3 regions of the Geobacillus sp. E263 genome follow, and region 1 is predicted to be linked to each of the others. Evidence: predicted binding sites of a transcription regulator. Region 1 holds the regulator's gene; each other region holds the start of a gene.
The links. Region 1 encodes Rex, which represses fermentation and respiration genes when NADH is low (regulators of the CRP and FNR family bind a similar motif). Its sites were predicted from a motif close to TTGTGAAATATTTCACAA; they were not measured.

Region 2: the regulator Rex is predicted to act here: its motif matches at 4,827-4,844, upstream of pflB (formate C-acetyltransferase).
Region 3: the regulator Rex is predicted to act here: its motif matches at 4,519-4,536, upstream of FNL97_RS15635 (DUF3147 family protein).

Annotation. Positions count from the first base shown of each region.
Region 1 covers NZ_CP041632.1:3,218,467-3,226,559, reverse strand. Annotated here, with positions in the region: gene rimI (ribosomal protein S18-alanine N-acetyltransferase) at 1-73, shown strand, start outside; gene tsaD (tRNA (adenosine(37)-N6)-threonylcarbamoyltransferase complex transferase subunit TsaD) at 70-1,083, shown strand; gene FNL97_RS16410 (RNA-guided endonuclease InsQ/TnpB family protein) at 1,469-2,716, shown strand; gene FNL97_RS16405 (ABC-F family ATP-binding cassette domain-containing protein) at 2,962-4,896, opposite strand; gene moaC (cyclic pyranopterin monophosphate synthase MoaC) at 5,021-5,542, shown strand; gene FNL97_RS16395 (redox-sensing transcriptional repressor Rex) at 5,532-6,188, shown strand; gene FNL97_RS16390 (twin-arginine translocase TatA/TatE family subunit) at 6,185-6,340, shown strand; gene tatC (twin-arginine translocase subunit TatC) at 6,361-7,107, shown strand; gene FNL97_RS16380 (YdiK family protein) at 7,122-7,262, opposite strand; gene FNL97_RS16375 (CPBP family intramembrane glutamic endopeptidase) at 7,309-8,043, opposite strand.
Region 2 covers NZ_CP041632.1:39,707-47,799, forward strand. Annotated here, with positions in the region: gene FNL97_RS00205 (DUF8451 domain-containing protein) at 21-1,403, shown strand; gene pflA (pyruvate formate-lyase-activating protein) at 1,654-2,403, opposite strand; gene pflB (formate C-acetyltransferase) at 2,459-4,708, opposite strand; gene FNL97_RS00220 (amino acid permease) at 4,968-6,362, opposite strand; gene FNL97_RS00225 (TrmH family RNA methyltransferase) at 6,720-7,433, shown strand; partial or broken gene FNL97_RS00230 (transporter substrate-binding domain-containing protein) at 7,440-8,003, opposite strand.
Region 3 covers NZ_CP041632.1:3,038,441-3,046,533, reverse strand. Annotated here, with positions in the region: gene FNL97_RS15655 (glycoside hydrolase family protein) at 1-1,033, shown strand, start outside; gene FNL97_RS15650 (phosphomannomutase/phosphoglucomutase) at 984-2,408, shown strand; gene FNL97_RS15645 (RNA-guided endonuclease InsQ/TnpB family protein) at 2,572-3,654, opposite strand; gene FNL97_RS15635 (DUF3147 family protein) at 4,600-4,962, shown strand; gene FNL97_RS15630 (DUF3147 family protein) at 4,977-5,360, shown strand; gene FNL97_RS15625 (response regulator transcription factor) at 5,712-7,382, shown strand; gene FNL97_RS15620 (ATP-binding protein) at 7,664-8,065, shown strand; gene FNL97_RS15615 (STAS domain-containing protein) at 8,087-8,093, shown strand, end outside.

The DNA of each region.
Region 1 (8,093 bases):
TGGCGGTATCCGCAGACATTATTATCCAGATAATTTAGAAGATGCTCTTGTAATGTGGGTGAAATTATCATGAATCATGACATATATGTTCTTGGAATTGAAACGAGCTGCGATGAAACCGCGGCGGCAGTTGTGAAAAATGGAACGGAAATTTTGTCTAATATTGTGGCTTCCCAAATGGAAAGCCATAAACGATTTGGCGGAGTCGTACCAGAAATCGCCTCGCGCCACCATGTCGAGCAGATTACGCTCGTTATTGAAGAAGCGATGCGTAAGGCGGATGTTTCGTTTCAACAGTTGAGTGCTATTGCAGTGACGCAAGGTCCAGGATTAGTCGGCGCTCTTTTGATTGGTGTGAACGCGGCGAAAGCGTTAGCGTTTGCCCATGGTCTTCCGCTTGTAGGCGTTCATCATATCGCCGGGCATATTTACGCGAATCGGCTTGTTACGGAAATGAAATTTCCGTTGTTATCTCTTGTGGTTTCAGGAGGACATACGGAGCTTGTGTACATGGAGGGGCATGGCAAGTTTCAAGTCATCGGCGAAACGAGAGACGATGCGGCGGGAGAAGCGTATGACAAGGTGGCGAGGGCATTAAACCTTCCTTATCCGGGCGGACCGCATATTGACCGTCTTGCACAGGAAGGAAAGGCGACCATTGATTTGCCTCGTGCATGGCTGGAAGAAGGGTCATATGATTTTAGCTTCAGCGGGTTGAAATCGGCGGTATTAAACACGCTTCATAACGCGAATCAGCGTGGAGAAATCATCGACCCGAAAGATATGGCAGCCAGCTTTCAAGCGAGCGTAATCGATGTGCTTGTGACCAAAACCGTCAACGCAGCAAAAGAATATAATGTCCGTCAAGTGCTGCTTGCGGGCGGAGTCGCCGCAAACAGAGGATTACGAGCGGAGTTGGAGCGAAAAATGGCTGAATTAGACCATATCGAATTGGTTATTCCGCCTTTATCGCTTTGTACCGACAATGCGGCGATGATTGCGGCGGCAGGAACTGTTTTGTTTGAACAAGGCAAACGCGCAGATATGGCGTTAAACGCGGATCCAAGTTTAGAGCTAGATTAAGCGGTGGGAAGGGCTTCTTTCAGATATATTTTGAAAGAAGTCCTTGTATAATTTGATTATTCTCGTTGATGGAAGTGAAAGGAAGGACGAGATGGAAAGCAGTTTTGGACAGATTTATTGGAACAGGTCTTCTTGTAATTGTTTGGAATAGTAGAAACAAATTTTTTTATCAAAAAATAATCATTGTGAATATATTTATCCACAAATTGTGGATATTGTAGAAAAAGAGAAAGAACCTTATTTTATCTTAATTAGGCGAGAAGACTCCCACTTCAACGAAGCGAAGCGGAGTAAGTGGGAGATGAATCGCCTTAATTATATTTTGCTGAAAATAGGATAGATTCAGTAAAATATAGTATCATATAGTTAGATGGGAGGTGAAAAAATGTATTTTTGTATCAAACAACAGCTAAATGGTTTGACCAAAGAAGAATACTTGACTCTTCGAGAACTGTGCCATATTGCCAAGAACATGTACAACGTCGGATTGTACAATGTCAGACAATACTATTTTGAACACAAGGAATTTCTTAATTATGAGAAAAACTATCATCTTGCCAAAACGAACGAAAACTATAAGCTGTTAAACAGCAACATGGCACAGCAAATTTTAAAAAAGGTTAATGAGGCTTTTAAATCTTTCTTTGGCTTAGTAAAACTAGCCAAACAAGGCAAATATGACTACAAGGCTATCAGTATCCCAAAATATCTTAAAAAAGATGGCTTTCATTCACTAATCATTGGTCAAATTCGTATAGACGGCAACAAATTCACGATACCGTATTCGAATCTGTATAAAAAGACTCATAAGCCTATCACGATAACGATTCCGCCTGTGTTACTGGACAAAAAGATTAAGCAGATTGAAATCATTCCTAAACATCATGCCAGGTTCTTTGAGATTCAGTACAAATATGAAATGCCTGAAGATCAAAGAGAATTAAATGACCAAAAAGCACTGGCGATTGATTTAGGAGTGAATAATCTTGCCACTTGTGTCACATCAGACGGCAGATCGTTCATCATTGATGGGCGGAGATTAAAAAGTATTAATCAATGGTTTAACAAAGAAAATGCCAGACTTCAAAGCATTAAAGATAAGCAAAAAATCAAAGGTACAACCCGTAAACAGGCTTTGCTTGCTATGAATCGCAATAATAAAGTGAATGATTATATCAACAAGACTTGCCGTTACATCATAAACTACTGTATTGAAAATCAAATTGGCAAACTTGTCATTGGCTATGCTGAAACATTGCAGCGCAATATGAATCTAGGAAAAAAGACAAATCAAAACTTTGTCAATATTCCTCTCGGTAATATAAAAGAAAAACTAGAGTATCTTTGTAAATTTTACGGCATTAAATTCTTCAAACAGGAAGAGTCATATACGTCTAAAGCCAGCTTTTTTGACGGGGATGAGATTCCTGAATATAATGCCGACAATCCAAAAGAATATAAGTTCAGTGGCAAACGTATTAAGCGAGGTTTGTATCGAACAAAGTCCGGCAAACTAATCAATGCTGATGTAAATGGTGCATTAAACATCTTAAAGAAAAGTAAAGCTGTAGACCTGAGTGTCTTATGCTCTAGCGGCGAAGTGGACACGCCTCAAAGAATAAGGATTGCTTGAAGCAGTCAAACTTCTTTGGAAGCCCCCACTTCAAATTTTCGCTAGAAAATTAAGTGGGGGTAGTTCACTAGGGATGAAATAACCACAAATTTTTTCATATAAAAACGGCTTTTTTTGTGGATAATGTGGAAAAATCCGTGAATAACTTAAATTGTGGGAAAAAAATTGGGGATAAGTTTGTGGGTATGTGACTAACTAAAAAACATCCACGGGTATGCACAACCGTGGATGTTTTTTCGCAATTATTATTGTAATGTATGAAGTGTTTCCCATTCTTCTAGTAATTTTTCTAATTTTCCCTTCATTTCGTCACTCTCTTTTGTTAATTTTTGTACTTTCTCATGGTCTTGATAAATTTCTGGATCGCATAATTGTTCGTCGATGTATGCGATTTGCTGTTCTAATTCGCTAATTTCTGTTTCAATTTCTTCAATGCGCCGCTTGCGCTGTCGTTCTAGTTTTTTCGCCTCTTTTTCCTGTTCGTAGCTCAGTTTCGATGATGCCTCTTCATGAGAACGGCCTGTTTGTTTCTCGGAAGCGAGACGTTCTAGCTCCAGCATTTCCGCCTTTTTTGCGACATAGTAGTCATAATCGCCTAAATACTCGGTAATTCCGTCACTAGAAAGCTCATATACTTTCGTGGCAATTCGATTAATAAAATAGCGGTCGTGAGAAACGAATAAAATAGTTCCGGGATATTCGATTAAGGCATTTTCGAGCACTTCTTTACTGTCTAAATCAAGATGGTTTGTCGGTTCGTCTAAAATAAGGAAATTGGCTTTTTGCATCATCAGTTTGGCAAGCGCCAGTCTCGCTTTTTCACCGCCGCTTAAGGCCGATACAGGTTTTAATACATCGTCTCCAGAGAATAAGAAGCTTCCGAGCACGGTGCGGATTTCTTTTTCCGTTTTGTCAGGGTATTCATCCCAAAGTTCATCGAGCACGCGCTTATTCGAGGACAAATCAGCCTGGTTTTGGTCGTAATAGCCGATTTGCACGTTCGAACCGTAACGGAAATGTCCTGATTGCAGCGGAAGTTTGTTTACAATCGCTTTTAACAACGTTGACTTTCCGATTCCGTTCGGTCCGACCAAGGCGATGCTTTCCCCGCGCGTGATGCGGAAACGAATGTTGCGAATGAGCGGCTTGTTCTCATCATATCCGACTGCGACATCTTCAGCGATTAATACGTCATTTCCGCTTTGCCGTTCGATGTCAAAAGAAAAGGAAGCAACTTTTTCGTCTCCTGCTGGTTTTTCCATTCTCTCCATTTTTTCTAACTGTTTTCTCCGGCTTTGCGCACGTCTTGTTGTGGAGGCACGGGCAATATTGCGTTGAATAAAGTCTTGGAGTTTTGCGATTTCTTCTTGTTGTTTTTCATACAGTTTTCGTTCTCGTTCATATTCGGCTGCTTTTTGTTCTAAGTAACGGCTGTAATTTCCTGTGTATCGTTTCAATGTTGTCCGTGACAGCTCATATACTTGGGTGACAACTTTATCGAGAAAGTAGCGGTCGTGGGATACGATAAGAATAGCGCCAGGATATGTTTGCAAGTATTGTTCGAGCCATGTTAATGTTTCAAGGTCTAAATGGTTTGTCGGTTCGTCCAAAATAAGCAAATCAGGCTTCATTAAAAGCAGTTTTCCAAGCGCCAGACGAGTTCGTTGTCCGCCGCTTAACGATTGAACGGGAGTCGTCATATAGTCATATTTCGCAAATTGTAAGCCGTGTAAAATCGAACGAATATCCGCTTCGTATTGATAACCGCCTTGTTCTTTATAGCGTTCTTGCAATGCATCATAATCTTTCAATAATTTTTCATAGCGGGAAGAATCGGCGATTAGATCAGGGTCTCCCATTTGCAGCTCCATCTGGCGCAATTGTTTTTCTATTGTTTTTAGAGGAGCAAATACTGTCATCATTTCTTCCCAAATGGATAAAGAGGAGTGTAGACCGCTATCTTGAGCAAGATATCCGATCGATACTTCTTTTGGTTTGATGATTTCTCCACTATCGTAAGACATCTCACCAGCAATAATTTTTAACAGTGTCGATTTTCCTGCTCCGTTTCTTCCGACGAGCGCAATCCTATCTTTGGATTGTATTTCTAATTTTATATTCGATAAAATAAGGTCAGCACCGAAATATTTTGTTAGTTGATTGACTTGTAAAATAATCATTGTTGTTCACCTCTCGTTTAACAATAATAGTGTAGCGTAATTTGTTTTCTTATCGCAATAAAACAAAACGATAAAAGACAGATGTCTAAAAATAGTGTATAGTTTATAAATGGGGGAGATATGTGTGTCATCATTTACGCATTTTAATGAACAAGGCCGTGCAAAAATGGTCGATATTACGGAAAAAGAGGATACCATTCGAGTAGCGGTAGCACAAACGAGCGTGACCGTAAATAAAGAAATTTACGAGAAAATGACAAATCGCATGATTGAAAAAGGGGATGTGCTTGCTGTTGCGCAAGTAGCCGGCATTATGGCCGCAAAAAAAACGTCTGATTTAATTCCAATGTGCCACCCTCTTATGTTAAAAGGTGTCGACATCCAATTTGCATGGCATGTCGAGGAAGAAAAAGCGCTTTACCAATTGCTGATCACCGTAACGGTAAAAACAAAAGGAAGTACAGGTGTGGAGATGGAAGCGCTGACGGCTGCTTCTGTTTGTGCACTGACCGTGTATGATATGTGTAAGGCGCTAGACAAAGGGATGGTGATTGGCCCAACCTATTTAGTGGAAAAATCAGGTGGGAAATCAGGCCATTATCAACGAGAAAACAGTAGTGTTGGGGGATTTGCGAATGAACAATGAACAACCAAAAATTCCGCAAGCAACTGCAAAACGTTTGCCACTATATTACCGCTTTTTGAAAAATTTACATGCTTCAGGAAAACAACGAGTTTCTTCTGCGGAATTAAGTGAGGCAGTAAAAGTTGATCCCGCGACCATTCGTCGTGATTTTTCCTATTTCGGTGCGCTTGGCAAAAAAGGATACGGATATAATGTCAATTATTTATTATCTTTTTTTCGCAAGACGCTTGATCAAGATGAAATTACCGAAGTGGCGTTATTTGGAGTCGGGAACTTAGGGACAGCGTTTTTAAATTATAATTTTACAAAAAATAATAATACAAAAATTGTGATGGCATTTGATGTCGATCAAAAGAAAGTAGGAAAAGAAGTTGGCGGTGTGCCAGTATATCATTTGGATGAATTGGAAAATCGCCTTCACGAAGGAATTCCTGTTGCGATTTTGACCGTACCGGCTCCTGCCGCTCAATGGATTACGGACCGTCTCGTTCAAAAAGGGATTAAAGGAATTTTAAACTTTACACCTGCTCGATTGAACGTACCGAAACATATTCGTGTCCATCATATTGATTTGGCGGTTGAATTACAATCATTAGTTTATTTCTTAAAAAATTATCCGGCCGATAAAGGAGAGAATAAAAAGTGAAATATTTGTTAATTGTGCTTGTTATTTTATTATTGTTTGGGACGAAAAAACTTCCGGAGCTGGGCAAATCGCTCGGTCAATCGCTGCGGGAATTTAAGGATGCCACTAAAGGATTAACAGACGAGGATGAAAAAAAACCAGACCAATTATGATTTGTTAGGATGATTGAAGTATGGACGATAAAGAAATGTCGGTGTATGAACACCTGGGAGAATTACGAAAGCGACTTATTATTGTTCTTGTGTTTTTTGTCATTGCCCTTATTGCTAGTTTCTTTTTCGTGGAGCCCGTCATTTTATATTTGCAGCGAACGGACGAAGCGAAAGAATTAACGATGAACGCCTTTCGTTTAACAGATCCAATAAAAATTTATTTTCAATTTGCGTTTGTTCTTGCGTTTGTTCTTACCGCGCCAGTTCTGCTTTATCAAATTTGGGCGTTTGTCAGTCCTGGGCTGTATGAAAAGGAACGAAGAGTCACGTTAAGCTACATTCCGATTTCGATCTTTCTCTTTTTAGCTGGCATTAGTTTTGCGTATTTCATCTTATTTCCTTTCGTCGTTCGTTTTATGCAAAATTTAGCGTCCCGTCTCGGCATTCATCAGGTGATAGGGATTAATGAATACTTTGAATTTTTGCTTCATCTGATCTTGCCATTTGGAATTGTATTTCAGCTGCCGGTAGTTGTAATGTTTTTAACAAGGCTTGGCTTGATTACACCGATGCTATTAATAAAGGTGCGCAAATATGCTTATTTAGCATTATTGATTTTAGCGGCGGTCATTACGCCGCCAGATGTGCTGTCACAAGTCATTGTCATGATTCCGCTTTCGATTTTATACGAAGTGAGCATTTGGATTTCGAAAATAGCTTATCGCAAAGCGCTATTGGCGCAGACGGAACAAGAAAACCTCCCGTGAATGCGGCGGGAGGTTCATTTTTTAAAGTAAAGTACTAACAGACGTATCGCAGTTCCAAAATCAAGCGTAGCTATTATCGCAAGAACGATCGTGAAAAAATTCCAAATGGTTTCATCCGCACTTTGAATCGACAAGTAAGTGAATAAGATGCCCATAAGGAAATAGAAAAAAGCGAATTGTAATGGTGACCTTTTCATCGTACTAAAAGCCTCCAATAATGAGTTGTATCTGTTCTGTTTGCCGCATCATTTTTTCTATCTCATCCGCAAATATCGTTTGTATTAATACGACGAACGTATTCATAGTGACGTGGGCAAAAATCGGAACGAAAATACGCTTTGTTTTCGCGTAAAGAAACGCGAAGGTAAATCCCATTGTCGCATACAGCAGCAGGTGTTCGAACTCCATATGGACAACCGCAAATAAAAGAGAACTAACTAGTGCGGAAATGAAGAAATTATATTTTTGATATAGTGTTCCGAAAATAATTTTGCGAAAAATAATTTCTTCTAAAATCGGTCCGATGATAGAAGTAACGACCATCAATAATGGGGTGACTCGAATCATCTCGACAATTCGTTTTGTATTTTCTGAACCGGGCTCGATGCCGAGCAAGCGCCATTCAATATTGGCGGCAATGCTTTGGGCAAACAAGGCTAAAAAGACGCCGCCAATGGCCCACATCCATGCTGCAGATAACGGAACGCTATAACGGGTGTGCCGCTGTTTTATATCTTCACGCAAGAAAAAGAGAATGATGAAGAAGGCAATAGAAAAGCTGATAACCGCCCAATAGCCAGAGGCGATCTCTGTTGCCACAAAGTCATTTTTTGCGTGTTTTCCAACACCGAGAAAATGCAACAATGGGACCCCTGCAATACCTGATAGCTGCATGATGACATACGTAATAATGACATACCAGTAGCGTCGTTTCAATGAAACTTACCCCTTTGCCGATAAAATAATATAGTGATACTTCCCGTATT
Region 2 (8,093 bases), 300 kb from region 1:
TAATTAAAGGAAGATCGGAAGTGAATAAATATTCAAGTTTTTATGATGGGAATTCAACTGTTTGGCATGATAGTTCCATTTTGGAACACTATGGACTGCATGAATTAAATTTTGAATCGGTGAAAAGCTACCGGGAAAAGTTTGCAGCTGTCAAGCCAAACCATCCATGGAATGGGTTGGAGACGAAAGAATTTTTATACAAGATCGGTGCATGGGGAAAATTGCGAGATAGCAGCAAAGAAGGAGTTACATTAGCAGGGTTATTGATGTTTAGTGAGGAACGGATTATTACAGAAGTTTTACCGCAATATTTTCTCGAATATCGGGAAAGTTTGAACGGTATAGTAACGAACGATTGGACAAAGCGATTCACCTCTCAAGATGGTACATGGTCTGGCAACTTATACGATTTTTATTTTAAAGTGATCTCACAGCTTAAAAATAATGATATGGATCGCTCCATGCAAATTGCGCTGCACGAGGCGCTTGTAAACGCGATTGTTCATGCGGATTATTTAGGAGAAGGCGGGATTATTGTAGAAAAAGAAAACGGTGTGTTTCGCTTTGCCAATCCAGGATTATTTCGCATTCCGATTGATTCTGCTCTTTCCGGTCATATGAGCAATCTTCGCAATCCGAATTTGTTTAAAATGTTTATTTTGATCGGTCTTTGCAAGCGGGCTGGTTTCGGGTTAAAGCATATTGTTACAACATGGAGCAACCCTCAATACAAGCAGCCTGAATTTATTCAACATTCGAATCCAGAACGAACTGTCGTGATATTATATCCGTTCGATTTTCCAGATGAAACAGCTGCATCATATGAAACAGATATATATCAAGATATAGAACAGCATGATGATAGTGAAATGGATCTTACATTAACGGAAGAAGACTTGAACTCCATAAATAAGCAACAAAACTCCGTAAATAACGAAGATAGCTCTATAAATAGCGAAGAAAAGTCCGTAAATAAACAAGACAACTCCGTAAATAAATCGCCAAACTCCATAAATAACGGCGTTGACTTCGTAAATAACGATGCTGACTCCGTAAATAACGAACCTAACTTCATAAATAAAGGTTCGGACTCCATAAATAATGAACCATCTTCATCTGATCTGTACAAAGAGAAGAGCGAAATCGATGAAAAACTATGGAACATTGCGGAGTTGGCGAGAAGGAAAAAACGATTGCCTCCAAGTGTGATGGAAAATATTATTTTGCAGCTTTGTGCGCTAAGACCGCTGATGTTAAAGGAATTAGCGGCTCTGTTGGAGAGAACACCGGACGGATTAAGGAACAACTATTTAGGGAAATTATTAGAGGAAGGGAAAATTTGCTTGAAATATCCTGACCAACCGAATCATCCGAGACAGGCATATATGAAAGCGCCAGAATAGAGGTTGCCCCATCGATTTAGTTCATATTATTGTCAGTCGTTTAAAGGAGTTTACAACAAGCCTTCTCCATCGAAAAAGGATGGCTCCTATGTTCGCTGGTAAAGCGCGGTGAGCCATCCTTTTTCTGTGTGTATATCCCAAAGTCCCACTCTGCGGCGAAGGAATTGAGAAAGCCATTTGCTGATCTTCTAAACATAATATAGGTGTTAGATTATCTATATATATGTGAAATCAGAAAAAAACTCTTACATTACGTAAGAGGCGTGCTATTTTCCGTTCCATTTAAGATTTGTTGGGCCATTTGTACGCTTTCTTCCGAAGGAGGTTCAATTCCTTCCAAAGGATACTTCAATCCAAGCGCTTTCCATTTGTATACTCCTAATTTATGATATGGGAGAATTTCAATTTTTTCTACATTATTTAACGTGCGAATAAAAGCGGCGAGACTGCGCAAATCATTCGGGTCGTCTGTAATGGTTGGAACGAGAACATGCCGGATCCAAACAGGAACGTTTTTTTCGGATAAGAACCGAGCAAATTGTAAAATATGTTGATTTGTTTTTCCTGTCAGTTTCCGATGTTTTTTTTCATCGATATGTTTTAAATCAAGCAAAATTAAATCCGTATAGGAAAGCAATTCGTTTAATTTTTGCTGGAACGACGCTTCCGCTGTGTAGCATCCTCCTGACGAATCGATCGCTGTATGAATGCCGAGTTTTTTGCATGCTTTAAATAGCTCGATTAAAAAGTCGATTTGCAACAAAGGTTCCCCTCCGCTGACGGTAATTCCGCCGCCGGAAGCGTTGATAAACGGCAAATACGTTTTTACATCATCGATAATTTCTTCTACGGTCATTTCTTTTCCTTTTCCGATTTCCCATGTGTCGGCGTTATGACAATATTGACAGCGCAGCAAGCATCCTTGTGTGAAGATGACATAGCGAAGGCCTGGGCCGTCGACAGTGCCGCATGTCTCAATCGAATGAATAAACCCTTTCATCGGATGGTCTCCTTCCTAAGAGAAATATCCCCCCTCAAGAAGGAGGGGGAGATCGTTACATCGTTTCGTGGAATGTGCGGTTAATGACGTCAATTTGTTGTTCACGAGTTAGTTTAATGAAGTTGACGGCATATCCAGAGACGCGAATCGTTAATTGCGGATATTTTTCTGGATGTTCCATTGCATCTAATAACGTTTCACGATTCAACACGTTAATGTTGAGATGGTGTCCGCCTTTTTCCATGTAACCATCTAAAATGGCGACAAGGTTGCGAACACGGGCATGTTCTTCTTTTCCTAAAGCTTTCGGCACGATTGAGAACGTATTAGAAATGCCATCTAATGCATGTTCAAATGGCAATTTCGCGACAGAGCTTAACGAAGCGAGCGCTCCCTTCGTGTCACGGCCGTGCAGCGGGTTCGCTCCCGGGGCAAACGGTTCGCCAGCGCGACGGCCATCTGGCGTATTTCCTGTCTTTTTCCCGTATACGACGTTCGATGTAATCGTTAAAATCGATAACGTATGTTTCGAATCGCGATACGTTTTATGTTTTTTCAATTTCGTCATAAAACGTTCGACTAAATCAACCGCAATTTGGTCGACGCGATCATCGTTATTTCCGTATTTCGGGAAATCTCCTTCGATGTCAAAATCAACGGCAATGCCGTTTTCATCTCGAATCGGTTTGACTTTTGCGTATTTGATCGCACTTAACGAATCAGCGACAACCGATAGTCCGGCGATACCAGTTGCCATCGTGCGTAAAATATGCGAATCATGAAGCGCCATTTCAATGCGTTCATAACAATATTTATCGTGCATGTAATGAATGACATTGAGTGTATTAATATAAAGTTCCGCAAGCCATTCAAGTACATGATCAAACTTACGCATGACTTCATCGTAATCTAAATATTCGGATGTAATTGGCGCAAACTCAGGACCAACTTGTATTTTTAATTTTTCATCAACGCCGCCATTAATCGCATATAACAATGCTTTCGCAAGGTTGGCGCGCGCTCCGAAAAATTGCATTTGCTTGCCAATTCTCATTGGCGATACGCAGCAAGCAATTCCGTAGTCATCGCCGAATTCCACGCGCATTAAGTCGTCGTTTTCATATTGAATCGAGCTTGTTTTTATCGACATTTTCGCGCAATATTCTTTGAACGCTTCCGGCAATTGTTTCGACCAAAGTACCGTTAAGTTTGGCTCTGGCGCAGGTCCTAAGTTATCCAACGTATGAAGGAAGCGGAACGAGTTTTTCGTGACTAACGGACGACCATCGATCGCCATTCCGCCGATCGATTCTGTTACCCATGTCGGGTCGCCGCTGAATAGTTCGTTATATTCCGGTGTTCTGGCGAATTTGACAAGGCGCAATTTCATCACAAAATGGTCGACAAGTTCTTGCGCTTCTTTTTCTGTTAGCGTACCTTCTTGTAGGTCGCGTTCGATATAAATGTCTAAGAAGGTGGACACGCGGCCTAAGCTCATCGCTGCGCCGTTTTGTTCTTTAATAGCGGCAAGATAAGCGAAATAGAGCCATTGGAATGCTTCGTGTGCGTTTTGCGCTGGTTCGGAAATGTCGTAACCGTAGCTTAATGCCATTTGTTTCAATTCGTTTAACGCGCGAATTTGTTCAGCAATTTCCTCGCGAAGGCGGATAATGTCTTCCGTCATCGTTCTTGCGCCAGTGTTTTTCAAATCCTTTTGTTTTTCTTCAATCAGACGATCGACACCGTATAACGCCACGCGGCGATAGTCGCCAATAATGCGGCCGCGTCCGTATGCGTCTGGAAGGCCGGTGATAATTCCCGCTTTGCGCGCTAATTTCATCTCTTCGGTGTAAACGTCAAACACACCTTGGTTATGGGTTTTTCGGTATTCGGTAAAAATTTTTTTCACTTCGTCGCTTACTTTGTAGCCGTATGCTTCGCATGATTGTTGCGCCATGCGGATGCCTCCGAACGGCATTAATGCGCGCTTAAACGGTTTATCTGTTTGAAAACCAACAATTTTTTCCAAGTCTTTGTTTAAATAACCCGGTCTGTGGGAAGTGATGGTGGAAACAATGGATGTATCCATATCGAGAACGCCGCCTTTTTCGCGTTCTTGTTTCGACAATTCCATCACTTGTTCCCATAGTTTCTTCGTCGCTTCTGTAGGCCCTTCTAGAAATGACTCATCCCCATAGTAAACGGTGACGTTGTTTAAAATAAAGTCACGGACGTCAATGGACTTTTTCCATTTTGACCCTTTAAAATTTCGCCACGGGTCTAATACAGCAGTAGCTTGTTTCATAACAGATCCCCTCCCAATCGCCTGTAACTATAACAGGCTGAAAAAATATATATATAACAGATTTCAACTATACAATACTATATTTATTGGCGCCTAGAACTATCTATTATTGAATAGTTTGTGAAATATTGAACAATATTAAATGAATGATGGTGTTGGTATGTAACAGGGGGAAGGGAGAAAGGATCATCAATGAACATGGAGAAGGATGTAAAAAAATAAACATCTCCATCCCTATAAAAGGGATGGAGACGGTTGTTTAGCTAACTTGTTTTTTATCAGAAGGGTAGGCATGGCGCTTATGCATGCCTTTTGCATAATAGACGACAACGAGCAAGATGAGCCAGGCTGGTCCAATGATAAGTGCGATTCGTGTGTCAGGGAAATATGCCATTAAACCGACAACTCCGACTAAAAAGGCGAGAGCGATATAAGAGCTATAAGGATAAAGCGGCATTTTATACTTTAATTGTTTTTGCTTTTCTGGGCTTAAGCGTTTACGGAAGTGCAATTGCGAAAGCAAAATAATCGCCCATGTCCAAATCGCGCCAAATGTCGCGACACTTGTGACCCATTGGAATACTTTTTCGGAAACGTAGTTTAAATACACACCGACTAACATCGCTAACGCCGTGACGATGAGGGCGACGCCTGGAATTCCGCGCTTTGTCAGTTTAGCGAAGGAAGGCGGTGCTTCTTTTTGCTCAGCCAAGTTGAAGAGCATGCGGCTTGTGCTGAAAATTCCACTGTTGCAGGAAGACAACGCAGCCGTTAAAACGACAAAGTTGATGATTCCCGCAGCGGCGTGAATGCCGATTTTTTCAAATGTTAAGACAAACGGGCTTCCTTTTTCGCCGATTTCGTTCCAAGGGTAAATGGACATGATGACAAATAATGCGCCCACGTAGAAAATTAAAATGCGCCAAAATACGCTATTGACCGCTTTGGTCAGCGATTTTTCCGGATTTTTCACTTCGCCGGCCGTAACGCCGAGCATTTCAATTCCTAAGTAGGCGAACATCACCATTTGCAAAGACATTAACACACCGGTAAAGCCGTTCGGGAGAAATCCGCCATGTTCCCAAAGGTTGCTGATGCCTGTGGCGACTCCGCCATTGCCGATTCCGAACAGAATCATACCCAAGCCAACGATGATCATAAATACAATGGTGACAATTTTAATAAGCGCAAACCAAAATTCTAATTCCCCGTACGCCTTGACAGCGAGGAAATTGATTAATGTCATCATTATTAAAGCGGCTAGCGCCCATATCCATCTTGGCGTATCAGGGAACCAAAATTGCATATAAATGCCGGCAGCGGTGATTTCCGCGATGCAAGTAACTACCCATAAAAACCAATAGTTCCACCCGGTTAAATAACCAGCAAGCGGACCTAAATAGTCGTGTGCATATCGGCTAAATGAACCGGCGACGGGATTTTCCACAGCCATCTCTCCGAGAGCGCGCATAATCAAGAACATGACCGCGCCGCTTATCGCATAAGCAAGCAAAATGGCTGGTCCCGCGAGTTTGATGGTAGATGCAGAGCCAAGAAATAGACCGACCCCAATCGCGGCTCCAAGAGACATAAGAGAAATATGTCTTTCCTCTAATCCACGATGTAATTTTTGTTCATTTTTTGGAGTTTGCATAATCGTTTCCTCCTATCGATCGGGACAATTTTGTAAAAAGCAAATAAAAAAATAAATTATTTTAAAAAATTTTTAAAGCGTTTACATTTAATATAGTACATGCTGGATAAATATTTGTAAATGTATTTATATATGAAATAAGTGGTATCTTTGTTATTTAAATAAAATTAATAATATTCTAATAAATATATCATTTGCTTTGTAATATGTATTATGGTTCATGATAGGCAATAAAAAAATGGGAATGTATGGATTTATTAAGAAGTTTTTCGGCTTGTTGTGTTTGCTCGCATTGTCAAAATTTTGTACAATGAGATTCGTTCTAAGCAAATATAAGAGGAAACGAAGGTGATGGCAATGAACGAGCAAGAAGCAAAAGCGTTCATTGAACAGCTGCAAAAAGAAGGGGTGTTGACGGAAGAAACGCGTCTTATTTGGGAAATGATTTTACCGGAACGGTTAAAGCGGATGTATGATGTACTTCAAAAGCGGACGCGTTATATTACGGTATTGACTGAAGCAGTCGACGATCCGCATAACCAAGCGGCGGTGTTGCGGACAGCGGAAGCGTTTGGCGTGCAGGATGTGTATGTCGTCACTGGAAAAGCGCCGTTTCAGCCGAACCCGCTTGTGACGCGACATGCCGATAAATGGCTGACGCTGCAGCAAAAACCGGATATTGTAACGACGATTAAAGAGCTGCAAGCAAAAGGGTATCAAGTGTATGCCAGCTATCTCGGCGAGGGAACGCTTCGCCTTGGCGACATCGATGTGTCGCGGCCGACGGCGCTTCTATTTGGCAACGAGCATAGCGGTGTGTCGCAAGAGGCGATTCGTGCCGCTGATGCGACGTTTATGATTCCAATGTATGGGTTTGTCCAAAGTTTTAATATATCAGTGGCGGCAGCGCTTTCGTTATATGATGTAACCGAGAGAGCGCGCCAACAAGCAGGCGAGCGCTACTATTTACCATTTCAAGAAAAAAAGGAGCTATTTGAAAAATGGATGTGGCAAACGTTAAATCCGCGCATTCGCGAACGGCTGGCAAAGCAGCTGGGTCGTTCTGTTTAGCCTTCCCTAAATGCGAGGGAAGGATTCTTTTTTGTTTGCGGATGGAAACAGCATGGCGAAGACCAGCTTTTTGCTGTTGTGGTCCGTAAAAAACCTTGTCGCTTCGTCCACTTTTGGCTTCAAGTCGCTTCCTTTTGGGAACATCAGCCCGTAAAACTCAGACTCGAAATGTTCTGGATCGGCGATGGTTTTGATTTTTTTATCCGGATTGTTTTTCACATACTCGCTTGCCACCGCGTTGTCCGTAACGACCGCCTCGACGCCGCCGTTTAATAAGTCCATAATCGCCACAACCGTATTTTCGAATTTTTTAATGTTTTTATTTTCTTTTCCAAGCAATTTTTCTACTGCTGCTTGTCCCGTGGTGCCGTTTTGGACGCCGATCGTTTTTCCTTTTAAGTCAAGCGCATTTTTGATTGGACTATTTTCTTTCACCATAATCATATAGGTGGATTCAAAATAAGGAATGGAGAAATCGTATGTTTGTTTCCGCTTATCATTGATCGTGATGCCGGAGATCGCCATATCGATTTCTTTGCTTTGCAATGCGGCAAAGAGCGGATCCCAGCCGTCTTGAAACAAATGAATATTCATTTTTATAAAATAATGTAGCAGAAGTGGGGTGGTTTATTTTTATATTATAAATTAATTGAATATTCG
Region 3 (8,093 bases), 180 kb from region 1:
CTCAACCGATGACAATGCGCGTGCCATCTGGGTGTGCATGGAGTGGCTTGATTTACTTGGAGACGATGAGTCCAAGGAGCAAAACAGGCTATATCGGCTGTTGGATCGATACTTGGCCTTCTTGCTCTGGGCGCAGAGGGAGGACGGCTGGTTCCAGAATAACTTTCATTTTGACCGGACGCCGGAATCAGAATCACGCTCAGACGACTGCCTAGGCCGATCCCTCTGGGCTGCGGCAGTGGCGTACGTAAATCTCGATGATGAGGCCCGGAGATGTGTGGCCGCCGAGATCCTGGGCCGGGCGCTTTCGGCCAGCCGCGGGTTGCGGTTTTTGCGCGGTCAGGCATGGGCTCTTGCGACTTGCTGTCTGCTATTGTCTAAGCGGAGAGACGGTTTGGATTTGCCTTCTGGTGTGACCGAGGCTGATCTCATCAATCTGGCGGACGTATTCGAGCGGAGTTTGCTCGACGCTTACCACATGAACAGAACGGCTGACTGGCGTTGGTATGAGCCGCAAATCACCTACGCCAATGGGCTGTTGCCGTGGGCGTTGTTTGTGGCCTATCGGTATCACGGCCGCGTCGAGACGCTGCAGGCAGCTAAAGAAAGCCTCGACTTCCTGCTGGATAAGATGAGCGGCCAGGGAGGCGTCATCCGTCCTATCGGCAATCGCGGTTGGTGCAGCCGCAACGGACGCGCTGACTGGGATCAGCAACCCGTTGATGTGATGAAACTGGCCTTGGCCGCCCGCGAGGCCTATCGGGTATTGGGAGACGACACGTACCGAGAAGTCGTTCGCCGCTGCCGCGATTGGTTTTATGGCGATAACGACCTCGGTGTTCCCCTCGCCGATCTGAGCGATGGGAGCTGCTGTGACGGCCTAAATTCGGATGGGCCGAATCCGAATCGAGGGGCTGAGTCGACACTTTCCTATTTATTGACGGAAGCTATGGCAAATTCCTTGCAATTGGAGGTGGTTTTCAATGAGTCTTTCGATGGAACAACGATCCGTTCTACCGAAGCACGTGTTTAAAGAGTACGATATTCGCGGACGCGCAGGAGAGGAGCTCGACGAGAATTTTGCCTATTTGTTAGGATTGGCGTTTGCAGAAATGGTACGGCAAGCCGGTGAGGAGAAAGTGGTGGTTGGCCACGACAACCGCATCTCTTCACCTGCATTACACCGTGCGCTGATTGCGGGGCTTAGCCAGGCGTCGTGTCGGGTGATTGACATCGGTCAGGTGACGACCCCGATGTTCTACTACAGCCTCGAGTACACTAATGTGCCGTGCGGCATGATCATCACCGCAAGCCACAATCCAGGCGACGAAAACGGTTTTAAGATTGCAATGAATAAGACTACCATTTATGGCGAGCGCATTCAGGAACTGCGGCGGACGATGGAGCGGATTCTCCACTCACAAGGGATCAACCGCATCGACACGTGGAAGGAAGGATATGTGGAGACGCTTGACATCGAACCAGCCTATCTGAAAATGCTGCAAGACAAGATCCAGCTGGGATCGCGCAAGCTCAAGGTAGTGGTCGATTGCGGCAACGGGACCCCTTCGGCGATTGCGCCGAAAGCCTTGGAGGCATGGGGCTGCGAGGTCATACCTTTGTATTGCGAATCCGACCCGACATTCCCTAATCACCATCCAGATCCGGTAGTGCCGGAGAATCTGAAGGATTTAATTGACGTGGTGCGACGGGAAAAGGCGGATCTCGGTGTGGCATTCGATGGCGACGGTGACCGATTGGGCGTCGTCGACGAGGAAGGAAACATCCTCTGGGGCGACCAATTGATGATTTTATTCTGGCGTGAGATTCTCCGCAGCTATCCAGGAGCCGAAGCGCCGGTTGAGGTCAAGTGTTCGCAGGCGTTGGTCGAGGAAATCGAACGGCTTGGCGGCAAACCGTTCTTCCATCGCACTGGCCATTCACATATTAAGGCGACACTGCGCAGCCGGCCAGAGATTCCGTTTGCAGGTGAAATGTCCGGACATCTGTTCTTCAATGACGAGTTCTACGGCTATGATGACGCCTTGTACGCGGCGGGGCGGCTGTTGCGCATACTCTCCAATGATAACCGCAAGCTGTCGCAGCTATTTGCCGACGTGCCGCGATATCAAGCCACTCCGGAGACGCGCGTGCCTTGTCCGGAAGAGAAGAAGGCGGAAGCCATCGCCGCGGTCAAACAGCGGTTTGCAAGCAGCCATAAGGTCGTGGACGTGGACGGCGCCCGCATTCAGTTCAAGGATGGTTGGGGATTGGTGCGTCCGTCGAATACGCAGCCTATCCTTGTTCTGCGCGCCGAAGCCAAGTCGCCGGAGACATTGGCCGATATCAAACAGCAGCTGGCTGACGTACTCAGCAACCCGCCGCTTAACTTGACCATCACATGGTGATGCAGGGCACGATTGAAATCGGATCACCGATTATCGGCGCTGGCCCGAACAGCGTAGACTGTTCGGGACGGTGCCGTTTTCCTTTTTTGCAGTTATGTCGTGTCACTTATTGACCATAAAAAGTCAACTACCCAACGGCTAAAGCCGTGGACTTGCAGCTAGCCTAATTGGCTGCCGCGTTCGGCTGGTTGACAGCAGCCCTGCGGATGTTTTCCGCAGCCACGTTGTCGGCAGGGGCAGCGTACCCACAAGCTCGACAACAAAACTGATCCCTTGACGGTCTGTTTTCTTTGGCCACATGTCCGCAAACCGGACAGGTGCGGGAAGTATTTTTTGGATGAACCAATACCACCGGCACGCCAGCGATCGCCGCTTTATACTCAATAAACTTTCTCAACTGATAAAAAGACCAAGAAGAGTGTTGACGACGCTGTTGCTTTTTAACCGTTTTCTCGGTGCGTTGGCGGATGCCCTTTAAATCTTCAAGGGCAATGCCGCATCCGAGTGCCTTTGCCTTTTCAACAATCTTCTTACTAATGCAGTGGTTCACATCACGGGCAAATAGTTTTTCCTTCTTGGAACGCTTTTTAAGCAGGCGTTTCGCTGACTTGGTGCCTTTCTTTTGGAGTTTGGCGCGAAGTTTCGCATGGCGGCGGCGCAGCCCGTTGACCTTCGAGCCGGAAAATACCTCACCGGTGCTATCGACGGCGATATTAATGATGCCAAGGTCCACACCGATAAATCCGTTTTCGGAATTGGGCTGGCCTTCGGGAACGTCCACCACGAGCAGTAAATAAAAAATACCGTTTTGAAGGACTAAATCGGCTTGACCCCGAACACGGTTGCCGCACAGCAAACCTTGATGGTAGCGGCTAATAACCATAGGGATTTCCATTCTTCCTTGCAAGGTAAGGATGGAAGCATACTCTAACCCTTTAAAGGACAGGATTCTTTCATCATACACGATGGCACCGGTTTCTTTAAAGTTATGCAAGGTTTTTTTATCCAAACGATAGCTTTCCGACACTTTGCCGATGGCACGAACGGTCATTTGGGCAGAGAGGCCAAATTTTTCCCTGACGTCATAGTAGCAAAGCCGCTGGATTTTCGTTTTGGAAAAGGTTCTGGAGCGAAAAGCAATCTCGCTAATATAGTTGCATGCTTGGTTAAACCGTTTCATTGTTTCCAGCAGCGCATGAAACTGTTCAAGAGTTGGCATTAATTTAATCTTGAGAGTGCAGAGCATTCTTGATTCACCTACCTTTCTAAATCCAGTGTACTTATATTGAACGAAAAATTCAATATATACTGAAAATATAAACCCCGCCTTCCTTCCACAGCTAAAGCAGTGGGCTTCCGGCGGATGTTCTCGTGACTGTTCCGGCACGAGGAACCACAAATGCGAAGTCAGGAATGTTTATGGCGGCGGTGCCTAGATTTAGTGTTCCTGCACTAAGGTCAACAGTTGGCGCAGAACTTCCGAATCCAAGGATAGCTCCAGTACTAACTATTACACCTGCAACATCAGTTGTAGACAGTGCAACAGGAGTTGTTCCAGATGCATACGGAATAATAGCACCGGCTCCTGGAGGTCCTGGTGTTGCAGGTCCATTCACTGTCACCGCTTGCCCATTAATACAACCACATCTTATCTTTGGCTTATGGTGATCTTTACATTTTTCTCCTCAATCTTTTGACATATGTTTCCCCTCTTTTAATTTAATTAAGATTCGATATTAATATATGAGCAGAATAATAAGTTTGATTAGACAAGTTGTAGGTTAAGCGTTTGTATTTCCAAAATTAGGATATTGAATATTCGGAGATAAGATAGCCAAAAGGAGGCATTCCCTCTTTCTCTTGTAGATTTTTTCAGTTCAGAATGTTCATTGATGTTCCAGCTAGCCATGCTGTTTTTGAATGTTTGCATTTACGTTGTTCATATGATGATTAAATCGATTTACTATAAAAATATTTGCCGCCATGGTTGGGAGTAAGAAAAAAATAAGTTTTATTCAAATATTTGTCACAATTTAGAAGTGTAAGCGTTACAAGAAAAAAATTAAATAAAAGTTCACAAGCGTTTGTTTTATTATCGTTTACAATATATACGTGAAAATAATCACAAATAAATATATAAAAATAATATTTACCTCACTAGATTGGTCACCAAAGAAAGGATGAATCTATCTTGGAGTCATTATCAATTAGTGGAATAGTTATTCGATTTTTATTAGGGGGAGGCGCGGTCGTCGCTTCTACCATTATCTCGAGAAAATTAGGGCCGAAAATAGGAGGAATTTTTGCTGCCTTTCCCGCTGTATTTTTAGCAGCATTACTGACACTTCGGCTCGATGCAAAGGGCAGTGAATTAGTGGAAAAGTCGATTGTTCTATCCCAAGGAGCCGTTGTTGGGATGTTCATCAATATTATGTGTGCAATAGGGGTCGTTTACTTTTGTACTAAGCAAGGTTGGAAACGTGGACTTACACAATCAATAGCTGGATGGTTTCTCATTTCCATCATTTTTGCTGTCATTTCAGGATATTTTTAATTAAAGGTGATTGTATGGATAGACGTGATTTATTTTTCCGTTTTTTATTCGGAGGATCAGCTGTTGTGTTAAGTTATGTAACGGCAAAACTATTACCATGGAAAGTTATCGGGGGAATTTTTGCCGCATTTCCAGCCGTTATGGTTATTGCTGTGATGATGGTTGGCATGAAGAAAGGTTCTAAAGATGCAGCGAAAACTGCACAAGGATCTGTTTATGGGATGATTGGTGGTTTCATTTGTGTGTTAACGGTTTTATTTTCTCTACAACTTACACAAAATTGGTGGGGAAGTTTTATCTCTGGTTTGATTACATGGTTTGCAAGTTCGTTATTCCTTGTATACATGCGGGATCATAAAAAAGAAAATAGAGCATCAAATATCAAATTGGAACATTGATAAAGAGGTGGCAGACCGAAAAACAATGGAGCCATGAGTAACGAATACAGAAGCCTGGCATGATACGAACGTGCCGGGCCTTTTATATGTTATGAAAGATTGAATTAATAGAATCGTAAACAATAGATGGAAAATGGTAGAGGTTGTTTGCCTGTTAACTGATGGTTTTGATCCATCGGCATTTCAAGACTAAAAGATTATTAAGAGATCGACTTATGATATTGAACATATGAAAATAGGACTATATAGTTGAATTATCTATCCTTATTTTCCTAAACTTGACTTCGCTTTACTTATACGTAAATAATAGATAAGGATGACAATATTACAAGTAAGTGAGTTGAGGAGGAATTGAATATTAAAGATTTTTTGCAGCATGTTCAAGATGCATATGCAGCACTCACGGAGTTAAGCATTATTATGCTTGATTTACAGCATCAACCTGTTACAAAAGTCTCAAATATAACGGAATTAGCGGAGCTTGTACTTTTTTCTCCAGATAAGCCGTTTCCTCCTTCATGTTTTCCGAATGACTATACCGAATGGCAACGTCCGATGGTTGTTCAGACAGGGTATTGGGGAGTAAAGGCAATTGTCGCACCTGTACTAGTGGAACAAAAAGTCGAGTATTGGATTTGGGCAGGTGCGTTTATTGAAGAAGAGACAAAACTGATGATCAAGGAGCAGTGTTTTCGTTTCCCTGACTCACAAATATGGCTTCAAGCCATTGAACAAACAAAAGAGCAAACGATATCGTCGGTGGAAAAAAAGTTAAATGATATTGAAAAAATGGCAACAATATGTGGCGAGTTTATTAGCAATAATAGACAAAAACAACATTACGAACAGTACTTCTATTTATTAGATACGGCAGTGGATCGTGCGCAACAGTTTTCTTTACATATGGACGATTTTTTACATATGTTTCAAAAGATAGACTCTGATATAGATTTTTCATTGTATATAAAACGGCAAAATCGCGAATGGGTTGTTGCACACGCTGTGGGAGAAAAGGCAGAACAGCTTTGGAATCAGCAGATAAAAACCGCTTTTCCTCCACTATCAAACTCCCTATTTCATTCGCACAATGTTGTTTGTGTTGAAAATGCCGCGCTTGACCCACGTTTTGCTTTTTTCGTGAAAAATGGAATAAAACCGAGTACTGTTGTGGTATATCCGATTTTGCACAACGATGAAGTAGAAGGATGGATTGTGATCGGCAGTCAAACAAAACGTTCATTACCGAAAGAGGCAGTCCAAATCGGCGCTATTCTCATGAAATATTGGCAATTACATTCCAAATATGAATTAGCTTACATAAAAATGGATCGACATTTCATGAGATTATCGATGTTAATAGAAATTGGCCAGGCAATGAATGTTGTAAAAGATACCGATGAAATTATACGGATGATGACGGATTTTGTTGCGGAACTGGCGTACGGTGATTTCGCATTTACAGTGTTAGCCGATCATAAAAGGAAAGTAAAGGTTCATTGTGGCGCCATTTCAGAACAACAAGTAACAGAATATTATGAAGATGTTTGCCAACGCTACTTTTCTACTGAAAAAAGACTGCTAGAAAATATACCGAAGCTGCGTGAAACAAAGTTTGGGACTGTAATGGAAATTTCATTTTCGGTTCATGAACATGTGCACGGCGTGATGGCTGTTCATTTGAAAGATATCGAGGCTGCAAAAGAAGCGGAAGTATATGTTGCGGCATTAATAGGGATCGGCACAATGGTCATGAAGCAAAATACTTATCAGACGCCAAAGCAAGAATTGAATATCGATATGCTATCGGAACGCTTAACGACCCGGGAGATGGATGTGTTAAACTTATTAGTCCAAGGATGCAGCAACCGCGAAATTGCGGATCGATTATTTATTAGCATTCATACGGTGAAAAACCATATTACAAATATTTTTCAAAAAATAGGGGTAAACGACCGTTCTCAGCTAATTGCTCTTGTATATCAGTTAAACAATCGTAAAGTTATCAATGAGGAACATCATTAGACAAAATTATGGATCGATGATGTTCCTTTTTTATTTTCTGCTTGTTTAACATGGAAATGTTTTGGTATATAGGAAATAGGAAGCAAAATAAATTTGTATTATAATCATTAATAGTATATAAGAACTAGGTATTTAGTTATAATAAACATATAGAAGCGAACATAGTGCAATGTTGCTGTGTTGTTATAAAGATGCTCATCCCCTATGAATAGAAAGTGTTATCGTACTTACAAAAGTACTATTTAGCACACATATTAATAGAAGAAATAGGGGGAATATTGATGGAAAGTATAAGTATAAGGAGAAATATCACAGTAATGGCAGGTTCTGATATTATGAAAGCGATGGATATAACCGAGCAAATCGCAAGTGAAATGGGATTTTTGCCACGTGATTGTCTCTTTCTTCGATTAGCAACGGAGGAAGCGTGTACGAACGCGTATGAATATTGTCAAAAAACAAACCAGCTGCCTTTTGAAGTATTTTGGAAATGTGGAAAAGAGAATTTGATTATTGGTGTAAAGCAACATGGAAAGAAATTTGACATTACAAGAAAGGATGAGGTCAACAAAGGCTTGCGCGGCAGGGGGTTGCAGCTTATCACTCATATTGTAGACGATGTTTATATTGAACAAAAAGGGAATAACGTATTGTTTTATATGTGTAAATATAAAGCTCATTGACGACTGTTGGAGGAACGGAATATGGGTG